DNA from 3 places in the Bradyrhizobium ferriligni genome. Region 3 is predicted to be linked to each of the others. Evidence: predicted binding sites of a transcription regulator. Region 3 holds the regulator's gene; each other region holds the start of a gene.
What was found. Region 3 encodes PhoB, which activates phosphate uptake and scavenging genes when phosphate is short. Its sites were predicted from a motif close to TGTCATNNANCTGTCAT; they were not measured.
Positions count from the first base shown of each region.

Region 1: the regulator PhoB is predicted to act here: its motif matches at 2,092-2,108, upstream of phnF (phosphonate metabolism transcriptional regulator PhnF).
Region 2: the regulator PhoB is predicted to act here: its motif matches at 2,196-2,212, upstream of AC1VNY_RS21690 (Orn/Lys/Arg family decarboxylase).

Region 1 covers NZ_JBXEJO010000086.1:21,467-25,560, reverse strand. The annotation lists gene phnE (phosphonate ABC transporter, permease protein PhnE) at 1-302, shown strand, start outside; gene phnE (phosphonate ABC transporter, permease protein PhnE) at 299-1,147, shown strand; gene phnF (phosphonate metabolism transcriptional regulator PhnF) at 1,338-2,063, opposite strand; gene phnG (phosphonate C-P lyase system protein PhnG) at 2,192-2,653, shown strand; gene phnH (phosphonate C-P lyase system protein PhnH) at 2,658-3,266, shown strand; gene AC1VNY_RS36335 (carbon-phosphorus lyase complex subunit) at 3,270-4,094, shown strand, end outside.
Region 2 covers NZ_JBXEJO010000036.1:27-4,120, reverse strand. The annotation lists gene AC1VNY_RS21690 (Orn/Lys/Arg family decarboxylase) at 1-2,151, opposite strand, end outside; gene AC1VNY_RS21685 (DJ-1/PfpI family protein) at 2,258-3,409, opposite strand; partial or broken gene AC1VNY_RS21680 (tetratricopeptide repeat protein) at 3,611-4,094, opposite strand, start outside.
Region 3 covers NZ_JBXEJO010000018.1:55,603-59,696, forward strand. The annotation lists gene AC1VNY_RS13065 (GcrA family cell cycle regulator) at 373-885, shown strand; gene phoB (phosphate regulon transcriptional regulator PhoB) at 1,144-1,854, opposite strand; gene phoU (phosphate signaling complex protein PhoU) at 2,001-2,717, opposite strand; gene pstB (phosphate ABC transporter ATP-binding protein PstB) at 2,824-3,642, opposite strand; gene pstA (phosphate ABC transporter permease PstA) at 3,639-4,094, opposite strand, start outside.

The sequences.
Region 1 (4,094 bases), on a different contig from region 3:
AGGGCATCCGCTCCACCGGCGCGAGCTGGCTGTCCTGCATGCGCTTTGCCGTGCTGCCGCAGGTCTCGGCCGGCTATGCCAGCTATGCGCTGCTGCGCTTCGAGATCAACGTCCGCGAGGCGTCGGTGATGGGCTTCGTCGGCGCTGGCGGCATCGGCCAGGAGCTGGTGGTCGCGATCCGCAAGTTCTACTATTCCGACGTCAGCGCCATCCTCATCACCATCATCGTCACCGTCTTCATCATCGACATCTCGACCGGCTGGCTGCGCGGCCGGCTGTTCGGCAAGGAGACCCGTCGATGAGCCAGATGCCGAGGCCGGACACCACGGAACTGCGCGCGAAGTACCCCGGCGTCTTCGAACGTCCCGCATCGGCACGGCTGGCGATGCCGGCCATGATCGCGGCGGCGCTCGCGATCTTCGTGTTCGGACTGGTCGATCTCGATTTCTCGCCGTCCAGGCTGATCGCGGGCCTCGGCCAGCTCGGCTGGATCACCATGCTGATGCTCCCGCCGAATCCGGGCTCGTCGTTTCCGCTCTACATGCAGGCGCTCGGCGAGACGCTGTCGATCGCGGTGCTCGGCACCACGCTTGCCGCGCTGCTGGCGCTGCCGGTCAGTCTGCTGGCGGCGCGCAACATCATCCCCTCGAACCTGATCCGCTTTCCGGTGCGCCGCTTCCTCGATTCGATCCGCGGCGTCGATACGCTGATCTGGGCGCTGGTCTGGATCAACGTCGTCGGCCTCGGCCCGTTCGCCGGCGTGCTGGCGATCATGGTGTCGGACTTCGGCGCGTTTGGAAAGCTGTTCTCGGAGGCGATCGAGGCGGCGGATCGCAAGCAGGTCGAGGGCATCCGCGCGTCCGGCGGCAACGCGCTGCACGAAATCCGCTTCGGCCTGTTGCCGCAGGTGCTGCCCGTGATCGCCGGTCAGGTGCTCTACTTCATCGAGTCCAACACCCGTTCGGCCACCATCATCGGCATCGTCGGCGCCGGCGGCATCGGATTGCAGCTCGCCGAGCAGATCCGCGTGCTGGAATGGCAGAAGGTATCGTTCCTGATCCTGATGATCCTGATCGCGGTCGCCGCGATCGACTTCATCTCCAGCAAGCTGCGCTTTGCGATCATTGGACAGAGGGCGGTGGTGTAGCTCGCCATGCGCTCAAATCCTTCTCCCCTTGTGGGAGAAGGTGGCGCGAAGCGCCGGATGAGGGGTATCTCTCCGCGAACTCAGAAGCCGACGTGTTCGCGGAGAGATACCCCTCACCCGGATCGCATCTAGTGATGCGATCCGACCTCTCCCACAAGGGGAGAGGTGCACCGTCAGTGTGGCTGCACACTCAGCCGTTCTCGACCAGAAACTCGACGCGCTCGGCGGCGAAGCGCGAGCGCTTGGTCACCAGCGGCTGGTCCAGCATGTCGACGTCGGTGGCGTCGACCACCAGCACCGGCCGTCCCAGCGGCAGGTCGAGCCGCGCGGCGTCGGTCGCATCGACGATCGCCGCGGTGATCCGGGTCGAGGCGCGGTGGTAGTCCTTGACGCCGTAATGTCCGAGCAGCTTGGTCATCGAGCGAACGTTGGCGAACACGCTGCCGGCATCGGGAAACCGCTCGGCCGACAGCCAGGTGGTGGAAACGCAGATCGGCGTCCGGTCGGCGAGCCGCACCGCTTCGATCCGGATCAGTGGCGCACCGATCTTCAGGCCCAGCTCGCGGGCGATCTCGCGGTTGGCAATGTCGTCGCCTGCCTCGATCAACTGGCCGCGCGGCTCGTGGCCGCCGGCGCCGACGATCTCGGAAAATCGCGTGCGTGAGCGCAAGGGATAAGCGAGGCGCTGGGCTTCGACATAGGTGCCGCTGCCGCGCTCCGCGCGCACCAGGCCGCGTTCGGCCAATGCGGCGAGCGCCCGCCGCACGGTGTGGCGGTTGACCCGGTACGTCTCGGCGATCTCCATCTCGCCGGGCAGCTTTTCGCCGGCGGCGAAGCGGCCGTCAGCGATGCCGCGCTCGATGCCGTCGGCGACCTGCCGCCATAAGGCGACGCCGGAACTTTCCTGCATGCTCATGGCGCGGTGATACCAGAAATCTTTGGTTTGTCACGAAACAGTCATGGCGCTCCGCTATCAAGTTGTCTAGTATCATAGACAACTTGATGCAAGCAAGGTTGCCCAAAGGTTTGCCCATGAGTTCGACCATGAGTTCGACCGGACCAAACAGCAAGCAGGCCCAGCGCAAGGCCGCGATGACGGTGCTGGCGCACGCCGCCGCGACCGACATCGCCGGCAGGCTGGCGGCGATCGCGGTGCCCGCGCATGAGAACCTGCGCGAGCCGGAAAACGGCCTTGTGATGCTGCGCGGACGGATCGGCGGCGACGGTGCGCCGTTCAATCTCGGCGAGGCGACGGTGTCGCGCGCGGCGGTGCGGCTTGCGACCGGCGAGGTCGGCTTCGGCTACACGCTCGGCCGCGACGCGCGCAAGGCGCAGATGATCGCGCTGTGCGACGCCATGGTGCAGTCGGCGGAGCTGTCCGGCGAGGTGGAGGCGAAGGTGATCGCGCCGCTGCGCGTCGCCATGAACGCCGAACGCGGCCGCAAGGCGGCGGAAACCGCGGCCACGCGGGTCGATTTCTACACGATGGTGCGCGGTGAGGGATGATGCAATGACGACGATTGCCGAAATGCCCACGGGCTTTGCCGACAAGGTGCTGTCGGCGCAGTCGACTTTCCGTTCCGTGATGGATGCGATGGCGCGCCCGGGCAGCGTGCAGCGCGTCGCCGCGAGCGTCGGAACGCCCGCCGGCATGATGCGCGGCGCGGCCGCGATCGCGCTGACGCTGTTCGATCACGACACGCCGATCTGGCTCGACGCCGCGATGTCGGCGACGCCGGACGTCGCCCGCTGGCTGAAGTTTCACGCCAGCGCGCCGGTGGTCACCGATTCCTCGATCGCGAGCTTCGCTTTGATCGGCGATGCCGCGAGCCTGCCGGCGCTCGATTGCTTCGCGTTCGGCAGCAGCGAATATCCTGACCGGTCGACCACGCTGATCCTGCAGGTCGACAGCCTGTCGCAGGGTCCGGCCTTCGCGCTGAAAGGGCCCGGCATCGACGGCAGCGCCGTGCTGCAGGCGATGCTCAAGCCGCCCGACCTGTTCCAGCGGCTCGCGATCAACGAAGCCCTGTTCCCGCGCGGCATCGATGTCGTGCTGGTCCATGACGATGCCATTGTGGCGATCCCGCGCACCACGCGGCTGATCGCAAGCGGAGTGTGAGCGATGTATGTAGCCGTCAAGGGAGGCGAGCGCGCCATCGAGAATGCTCATCGGCTGCTCGCGCATGAGCGGCGCGGCGACCGCGATGTGCCCGAGGTGACGCTGGCGCAGATCTCCGAGCAGCTCGCGCTTGGTGTCGATCGCGTGATGACCGAAGGCTCGCTCTACGACCGCGAGCTCGCGGCGCTCGCGATCAAGCAGGCGCGCGGCGATATGATCGAGGCGATCTTCCTGGTGCGCGCCTTCCGCGCCACGTTGCCGCGCTTTGGCGCCACCGAGCCGGTCAACACCGGCGAGATGCAGGTGCGGCGGCGGATCTCCTCGACCTTCAAGGACGTACCGGGCGGCCAGATCCTGGGACCGACCTTCGACTACACCCATCGCCTGCTCGATCCCCAGCTTGCGGAAGGTTTTGTACCCGAGCAGCCGGCGACCGCGGAGGCCTCGCAGGCCGCCACGCCGCGGGTGACCGACATTCTCGGCCGCGATGGTCTAATCGAATCCTCGCCGCAGGCAGATAGCGACACGCCGGTCGGCGACCTCACGCGCGAGCCGTTGAGCTTTCCGGCCGACCGCGATTTGCGGCTGCAGAACCTGGCGCGCGGCGACGAAGGCTTCCTGCTCGCGCTCGGCTACTCGACGCAGCGCGGCTACGGTCGCAATCACCCCTTCGCCGGCGAGATCCGCTTCGGTGAGGTCGAGGTCGAGTTCTTCGCCGAGGACGCGGGCTTTACCGTGCCGCTCGGCTCGATCGAATTGACCGAGTGCCAGATGGTCAACCAGTTCAAGGGCTCGACCACCGAGGCGCCGTGCTTTACCCGCGGCTAT
Region 2 (4,094 bases), on a different contig from region 3:
CGTCGCGGCGACGCGGCCGAAGATCTGGTCGATCGGCAGATAGTCGACATCGTTGCGGATGAGATATTGTGCGGCCTGGCGCGGCGACATCGCGATCTCGGGCAGGTGCTCGGGCAGGAATTGCCTGGCCTGCAGCGTGCTGACGCTACCGTCGCGGAAGAAGCGATGCATGTCGCCGCAGAGGTCGCGCAGCCGCACCCCGCTATAGCGCTGCGGGCGGCGGCGGAAGAATTCGGGGATGACGTCCTCGATCAGCGCGTTGTCGTCGTGCAGCTTCTTGAAGGCGACGAGCCCCGACACCAGCGTGCCGGCCTTGCTTGCCTCGACGCCGGGCGTCAGCAGGAACAGCAGGGAGTTGAGGTCGTTCTTCTCGGCGACGATCTGGTTCTCGCGCAGATATTGCGCCACCACCGGCGCGGGGATGCCGTGATCGGCGTAGGCGCCGGTGGCGTGATCGAAGCCCGGCGTCAGCAATGTGAGCTTGTTCGGGTCGGTCATGGCGAAGCCCGCGGTCAGCTCGGGGAAGCCGTGCCAGGTTTCGCCCGGACTGAGCTGCCAGTAGGACGGATTGGTCGCGAGCTGATCGGTCGAGATGGTCTCCCAGGCGACATTGTGCACGCCGTTCTCGCGCGCGACGTCGGGGATCTTCACGCGGTCCGGCACGAACGGCTCGAAGAACCAGCGCCGCTCGGGGCGCGTCTCCTTCTCCTCGAACTCGCGCTTCACGGCGCGGATCTTCTTGCGCAATTCGATGCCGAGCCGGATCGTGTCATCCCACAAGACTTCGCCGGAGCGGCCCTTCATCATCTGCGCGCCGACATCGAGCGAGGCGAAGATCGGATAGAACGGCGAGGTCGAGGCGTGCTGCATGAAGCTTTCGTTGAAGCGGCGGTGCTCGACCCGGCGCTTCTGGCCCTTGATGTGGCGGTCGCGGATGTGGATCTGCGAGGCCTGCGAGAAGCTCGCGAGCTGCTTGTGAGTCGATTGGGTCGCGATGATGCCGGGGGCCTCGGGGCCGAGATCGGACAGTCCCATCGCGAAGCGGCCGGCATAGATCGGGTGGAATTTCATGAAGCCGGCCCAGGCCTCGTCGAACAGGATGTAGTCGCAGAGATGGCCGATCCGCTTGAGGATCATCTCGGCCGAGTGGATGGTGCCGTCATAGGTGCACTGCTCGACCACGGCGACGCGGAACGGACGCTCCTTCTTCCAGGCGTTCTCGTCTTTGACCAGCGGATGCTTGCGGATGTGGTCGCGCAGCGGGCCCTCGTCGAGCAGGTCCCAGCGCATCGGGCCGATCAGGCCCCAGGCGTTGCGCACCGTCGGCACGTAGATCGGGATGCCGCCGCCGATCAAAAGCGCGCCGTGATGCGCGGCCTTGTGGTTGTTGCGGTCGAACAGCACGAGGTCGCCGTCGGTGACCAGCGAGCCGAGCGCGACCTTGTTGGAGGTCGAGGTGCCGTTGAGCACGAAATAGGTCTTTTCGGCGCCGAAGATCCTCGCCGCCTCCTTCTGCGCCCGCAGCGCCGGCCCCTCATGGGTGAGGAGGTCGCCGAGGTCGAGCACGGAATTGTCGAGGTCGTCGCGAAACACCGCCTCGCCGAGATGTTCGACGAACACCCGTCCGATCGGGCTGCGGCTGTAGAACACGCCGCCATTATGGCCCGGGCAGGTCCAGAGCTGGTTGCCTTCCTCGGCGTAGTCGACCAGCGCGCCGAAGAACGGCGTCTTCAAATTCTCGGCATATTGCTTCAGCCTGGAGATCAGGTTCTTGGCGATGAAGGGCGGGGTTTCCTCGGACAGGAACACGTAGCCGTCGATGAAATCGAGCACCTCGACCGGCAGGTCCTCGAACCGCTTGCGGCGGATCAGGAGGATGATCGGGAAGTCGAGGCCGCGCCGGCGCATCAGGTTGATCAGCGCCGCGGTCTTGCCCTCAAGCCCCTTCTTGCCCCAATCGACCACCATGCAGCCGATCGCGGCGTCGGTCTGCACCGCGATCTCGGCATCTTCCAGCTTGCGGGCGCGGACCACCTCGAAGCCGGAGCGCTCGATCTCGGCGATGATCTGGTTGAAGCGGATGCCCTCGAGGTCGTCGGCCTCGAACACCGGCGCAGCGAACAGGAAGTTGAAGCGTTTGAAATAGTCCATGCGTGTCCCCGAACTGGTCCGGCGCTGACGTGTCGGCACAATTCATGACAGGCAGATGACAATGGGGTGGATCGAGGATCGAATACGTTGTTGGGGACGCAATCCCTCACTGCACGGCGTCAGCCCTTGGATATTCCAGCTGCATGGCGACGAAATCCGCCGTGCCGCGGCCATAGCGTGTCTCGATCCCGGCGAGCGCCCGGTCGAGTGCCTGCGCGGGCGGCGCGGTGCCGACTGCGGGCAGCAGGCCATCTGCGGACCAGGCCGACGCCACAACCTGCGGATAGACGCGCAGGCCGTTGCGGGTGGTCACGACGCCGCCGGTCGCGGCGAAGGTCACGGCGTGCGCGCGGTAGGTGCGCGACCAGCTGTCGGCGACCAGCGCGAGCGAGACCTCGTCGACGCCGGGAGCAAGCGCGAGGCCGAGCTGTTCCCGGTTCCAGAACGCCAGCGTGTTCCGGATCGCGGTCAGCGCGAAAGGACGTGTGAACTTGAAGGCGTTGCTGTCATGCCGCGCGTCCCAGCCGGGCAGGCCGATCTCGCGCGCGACGGCCTCAGCCCTGGTGGGGCCGGCGATCGCCTCGATCAGGGTCAGCGACATCGGCATCGACGCCGAAATCCCGGTCGTCGTCGCGACGCCGTGGTCGACCACGATGCGGCGGTCGGCGACATACCGGATCTCGGGATGCTTGTTGCGCCAGTTCTTCAGGTAAAACCAATGCGTGGTGGCGCGCCTGCCGTCGAGCAGGCCGGTCGAGGCGAGCACCTTGGCGCCGGCGCAGACGGCGACGATCACGGCGCCTTTCTCCGCCTGCTGCCGGATCCATTGCATGACTGTGGGATCGTCGTCGCGGCTCATCGCCGGCACGATGACGTAGTCGGCGCCGTCGGGATGTGCGGCATCGAATGCGGCGATGGTCGCATCAGGCTCGACCTTCAGCACCGGGAACAGCGCGACCGGACCGGGGCCCGTCGCCAGCGTAATGACATCGGCAACATCGGCGCGCTTGAGGATGCCGTAGGGCATCAGATAGTCGGTGGTCTCGGTCATGTCGTTGATGCCGAGGATCGCGACCAGCGGTCGCGCCCGCTTCGGCGGCTTCAGCGCCGCGAGCGTTGCATCCTGCTCGGCCTTGGCGATCGGAGGCGGAACCCGGAACGCCGATGCGGCGGGCAGGGTGAAGAGCCAGATGCCGCCAATGATTGGAACCAGCGCGGCAACGGCGATGCCGCTCCACGCGAGAAGCCGCCAGGTCATGATGATCGATCTCAACGTATCCGCGTGGGTCGCCCGGCACGCAAGCTACTCGCCGGTCACGCCGACCAAAACGGCGAAATTCCCGCAAAAACGGACACGCCAACAACGCGGCTCAAACGCGTAGCCCGGATGAGCGACAGCGACATCCGGGGCCGGCCCTTCCCCGCATGTCGCTCCGCTCACGCGGGCTACGCGACGCGCTCAGTAGACGAGGTTCGTACCCGGCGGCTTTTCCAGTGCCGCCGCTAGCGTCCGATACTCCTCGCAGTCGGTGCCACAGATCTCGGCGATCCGCTGCAGATGATACTGCGCCTGGTCGCGGTTTCCCTGTTCGATCTGCCACAGGCCGTAGTAGTTCCACGTCAGCACGTGGTTCGGATCGGACTTGAGCGCACGTTCGTACCAGACCTGCGATTGCTTGTAGTCGCCGAGCTTGCGATAGGAATAGCCGATCAGGTTCGCGACGTTCGGATGATCATCGCGGCCGAGTGCGTGCAACTGATCGATCGCGGCGGCGTAGTCGTTGCGTTCGTAGATTGTCGCATAGGCCGCGCGATAGCCGTCGCGAAATGCCGGGTCTTCGAAGCCGGACTGCTTGACGGGTTTCTTGACCTTGTGCGTGGTCTTTCTGTCCTTCTGCTGGGGATAGGACGGTGCGGGAGTGCCGTAGCTCGATCTGTATGGG
Region 3 (4,094 bases):
TCTATGCTGCGGTCGGTAAGTGTCAATCGTCACGAAGTGGCCTTCCTGCAATGCGAAACGAGCGCAATCCGGAGCATTCCGGTGCGGTGGAAAAGCCTCATCGCAATGCTTAACTGTGTGGGAACATGTGGACGCACGGCCGCGGACTCTTGCGCCAGAGTCACGCCATATTGTAGCGTTTGGCCTGTCGGGTACGACATCTCGTGCGGCAGTACTGGACCCTCTAAGTAGCCTTCGTATCGCGCGTAAACGTTCGGGCGCAAGACCGCGCCCGGCGAGGGCTAAGGGATTCTGGCCGCAGGGATATTTGTCCAGATTGGCTCGCAGCGCCGCTCCAATGATTGGCCGGCGCTACGCGAAGGGAAGAATGCGATGACTGTATTGACCTGGTCCGACGATCGCGTCGAGCAGCTGAAGAAGCTCTGGGAGTCCGGCCTGTCGGCCAGCCAGATCGCGGCGGAACTTGGCAATGTGACGCGAAACGCCGTGATCGGCAAAGTGCATCGGCTCGGCCTCTCCGGCCGCGCCAAGGCACCCTCCACGGCCGCGCCGCGGCAGCGCAAGGCCCGCCCCGCCCAGCACATGATGCGGGTGGCGCGCCCGGTCTCGCGCGGCAACACCGCACTGGCGCACGCCTTCGAGGTCGAGATGGAGCCGGATCCGATCTCCTTCGACAATGTGGTGCCGATGAGCCAGCGGCTGTCGCTGCTCGAGCTCAACGAGGCCACCTGTCACTGGCCGGTCGGCGATCCCTCGAGCCCGGAATTCTTCTTCTGCGGCGGCAAGGCGCTCGCCGGCCTGCCCTATTGCGCGCATCACTCGCGCGTTGCCTACCAGCCCGCCGCCGATCGCCGCCGGCCGTCGGCGAAACCGCAGATCAAGTGAGCACTCGGGAAACCACGGAAGACCTGAAAAACAAATCCCCGCGAAAGCGGGGATTTTTTTGTGGCGCGCAGCCCGTTACATCACCGCCGTCGTCCCGGCGCAGGCCGGGACCCATAACCACGAATGCGTGTTGTTAGAAAGCCGTCCGGCCACGTGCCGATTACACCGGCCGCGGCGTATGGGTCCCGGCTCCCGTGCGCAATTGCGCACTAGGCCGGGACGACACCGTGCTGCGGGCTATGAATCCCGCAACGGCCGTTACGGCTGCGGCTCGGCCTTGGCAAAGCGGTCGTCGAGCGCGTAGCCGGCGCCGCGCACGGTGCGGATCGGATCCTGCTCGCGGCCGGGATTGAGCAGCTTGCGCAGGCGGCCGATGTGCACGTCGACGGTGCGTTCATCGATGTAGATGTCGCGGCCCCAGACGCTGTCGAGCAGCTGCTCGCGGCTGAACACGCGGCCGGGATGCTCGAGGAAGAATTCGAGCAGGCGATACTCGGTCGGCCCGAGATCGATCGGACGGCCGGAGCGCGCCACGCGGCGCTTCTCGCGGTCGAGCTCGATGTCGCCATAGGTCAGCACGGTCGCAAGCCGCTCGGGGCTCGCGCGGCGCAAGAGGCCCTTCACCCGCGCCAGCAGTTCCGGCACCGAGAACGGCTTGACGATGTAATCGTCAGCGCCGGTGGCAAGCCCGCGCACGCGCTCGCTTTCCTCGCCGCGCGCGGTCAGCATGATGATCGGAAGCTGCTTGGTCTCGGGCCGCGCCCGCAGGCGGCGGCACAGCTCGATGCCGGACAGGCCCGGCAGCATCCAGTCGAGCACCACGAGGTCGGGAACGCGCTCCTTCAGCCTCGTGTCGGCATCGTCGCCGCGCCCCACCGTCTCGACATCGTAGCCTTCCGCATCGAGGTTGTAGCGCAACAGCGTCGTCAGCGCTTCCTCGTCTTCGACTACCAGAATGCGTGCGCTCATCGGTTTAAGTTCTTTCTCTGTGGTGATCCGTTGCCCAGACGCAAACCGAAACGCTTAACTTCCTTGAGCATAGTTCCCGCGGAAACGATTTGTCGCGAGGATCGTCCAGTTTCACTCTTGCCGGTTCCGCGCTTGCCGATCATGCCTCAGTTGCCCGGCACCGTGGTGGCAAAAGTGGTCATGTCCCCCTTCGGGCGCTTGTCGGTGATCTGCTGGCCCTCGATCATGTAGAACACGGTCTCTGCGATATTGGTGGCGTGATCGCCGATCCGCTCGATGTTCTTGGCGCAGAACATCAGATGGATGCAGAACGAGATGTTGCGCGGATCTTCCATCATGTAGGTGAGCAGTTCGCGGAACAGCGAGGTGCAGATCGCATCGACCTCCTCGTCGCCCTTCCAGACGTTCATCGCCGCCGGCAGGTCGTGCGCGGCATAGGCGTCGAGCACCGACTTGACCTGCGACAGCACGAGGTCGGTCATGTGCTCGAGGCCGCGGATCAGCTTCAGCGGCTGGAAATCGCTCTCCAGCGCCGCGACGCGCTTGCCCATGTTCTTGGCGAGGTCGCCGATCCGCTCGAGGTCGGTGGCGACGCGCATCGCGCTGACGATCTCACGCAGGTCGATCGCCATCGGCTGGCGGCGCGCGATCGTCAGCACCGCGCGCTCTTCGATGTTGCGCTGCAGATTGTCGATCTCGATGTCGGCGGCGACCACGCGCTTGCCGAGCGCGACGTCGCGACGGATCAGCGCGTCGACCGACTCGGTAATCATCCGTTCGACCAGGCCGCCCATCTCGGCGACCAGGCGGGTCAACTCCTGCAGGTCGCTGTCGAATGCCTTGGCGGTATGTTCAGAAGCCATCGCTTGTCTCCCTCAACCATGTTCCCGGGGATCATGGTTTCGTGTCCTGAATTTTAGCATGACCTGATCGGAAAACCGGTTTCCACTTTTCCGGATCATGCGCCGGTCAACCGAACCGGCCGGTGATGTAGTCCTGGGTGCGCCGATCGCTCGGTGAGGTGAAGATCTTGTTGGTGTCGTCGAACTCGATCAGCTCGCCGAGATACATGAAGGCGGTCTTGTCGGAGACGCGCGCCGCCTGCTGCATGTTGTGGGTGACGATCGCGATCGTGTAGTCCTCGGAGAGCTCCTGGATCAGCTCCTCGACCTTGGCGGTCGAGATCGGGTCGAGCGCCGAGCACGGCTCGTCGAACAGGATCACCTCGGGGCGCACCGCCACGGTGCGCGCGATGCACAGGCGCTGCTGCTGGCCGCCGGAGAGCGACAGGCCGGAGGCGTTCAGCTTGTCCTTGACCTCGTTCCACAGCGCGCCGCCGCGCAGCGCCTTCTCGACCCGGTCGTCCATCTCGGACTTCGAGATCTTCTCGTAGAGGCGGATGCCGAAGGCGATGTTCTCGTAGATCGTCATCGGGAACGGCGTCGGCTTCTGGAACACCATGCCGACCCGCGCGCGCAGCAAGTTGAGGTCGAGCTTGGGGTCGAGAATGTTGGTCTGGTCCAGCATCAGCTGGCCGACCGCGCGCTGGCCCGGATAGAGGTCGTACATCCGGTTGAAGATGCGCAGCAGGGTCGACTTGCCGCAGCCGGACGGGCCGATGAACGCCGTGACGCGGTTGGTGCCGAGCGTCAGGTTGATGTTCTTCAGCGCGTGGTGCTCGCCGTAATAGAAGTTGAGGTTGCGCACCGTGACTTTCGGCGGCGCTTCCGGCAGCGGAACCTGGGGAACGTGGCCCGCGGCAGTCGTGGAGACGGAAAGCTCGGTCATTTTGCGGCCCTTTCGGCACCAAGGATACGCGCGCCGATATTCAACGCGAGCACGGTGAATGTGATGAGCAGCGCACCGCTCCACGCCAGCTCTTTCCAGTAGGCGTAGGGGCTCTGCACGAAGTTGTTGATGGTCACCGGCAGGTTGGCCATCGTCTTGGTCAGATCTAGGCTGAAGAACTGGTTCGACAGCGCGGTGAACAGCAGCGGCGCGGTCTCGCCGGCGACGCGGGCGGTCGCCAGCAGCACGCCGGTGATCAGACCCGATCGCGCCGCACGATAGGCGATCCGCTTGATCACCAGCGAACGCGGCAGGCCGAGCGCGGAGGCGGCCTCGCGCAGCGGATTGGGCACCAAGAGCAGCATGTCCTCGGTGGTGCGCAGCACGACGGGGATCACGATCACCGCGAGCGCGAGACTGCCTGCGATCGCCGAGAAGCCGCGCATCGGCAC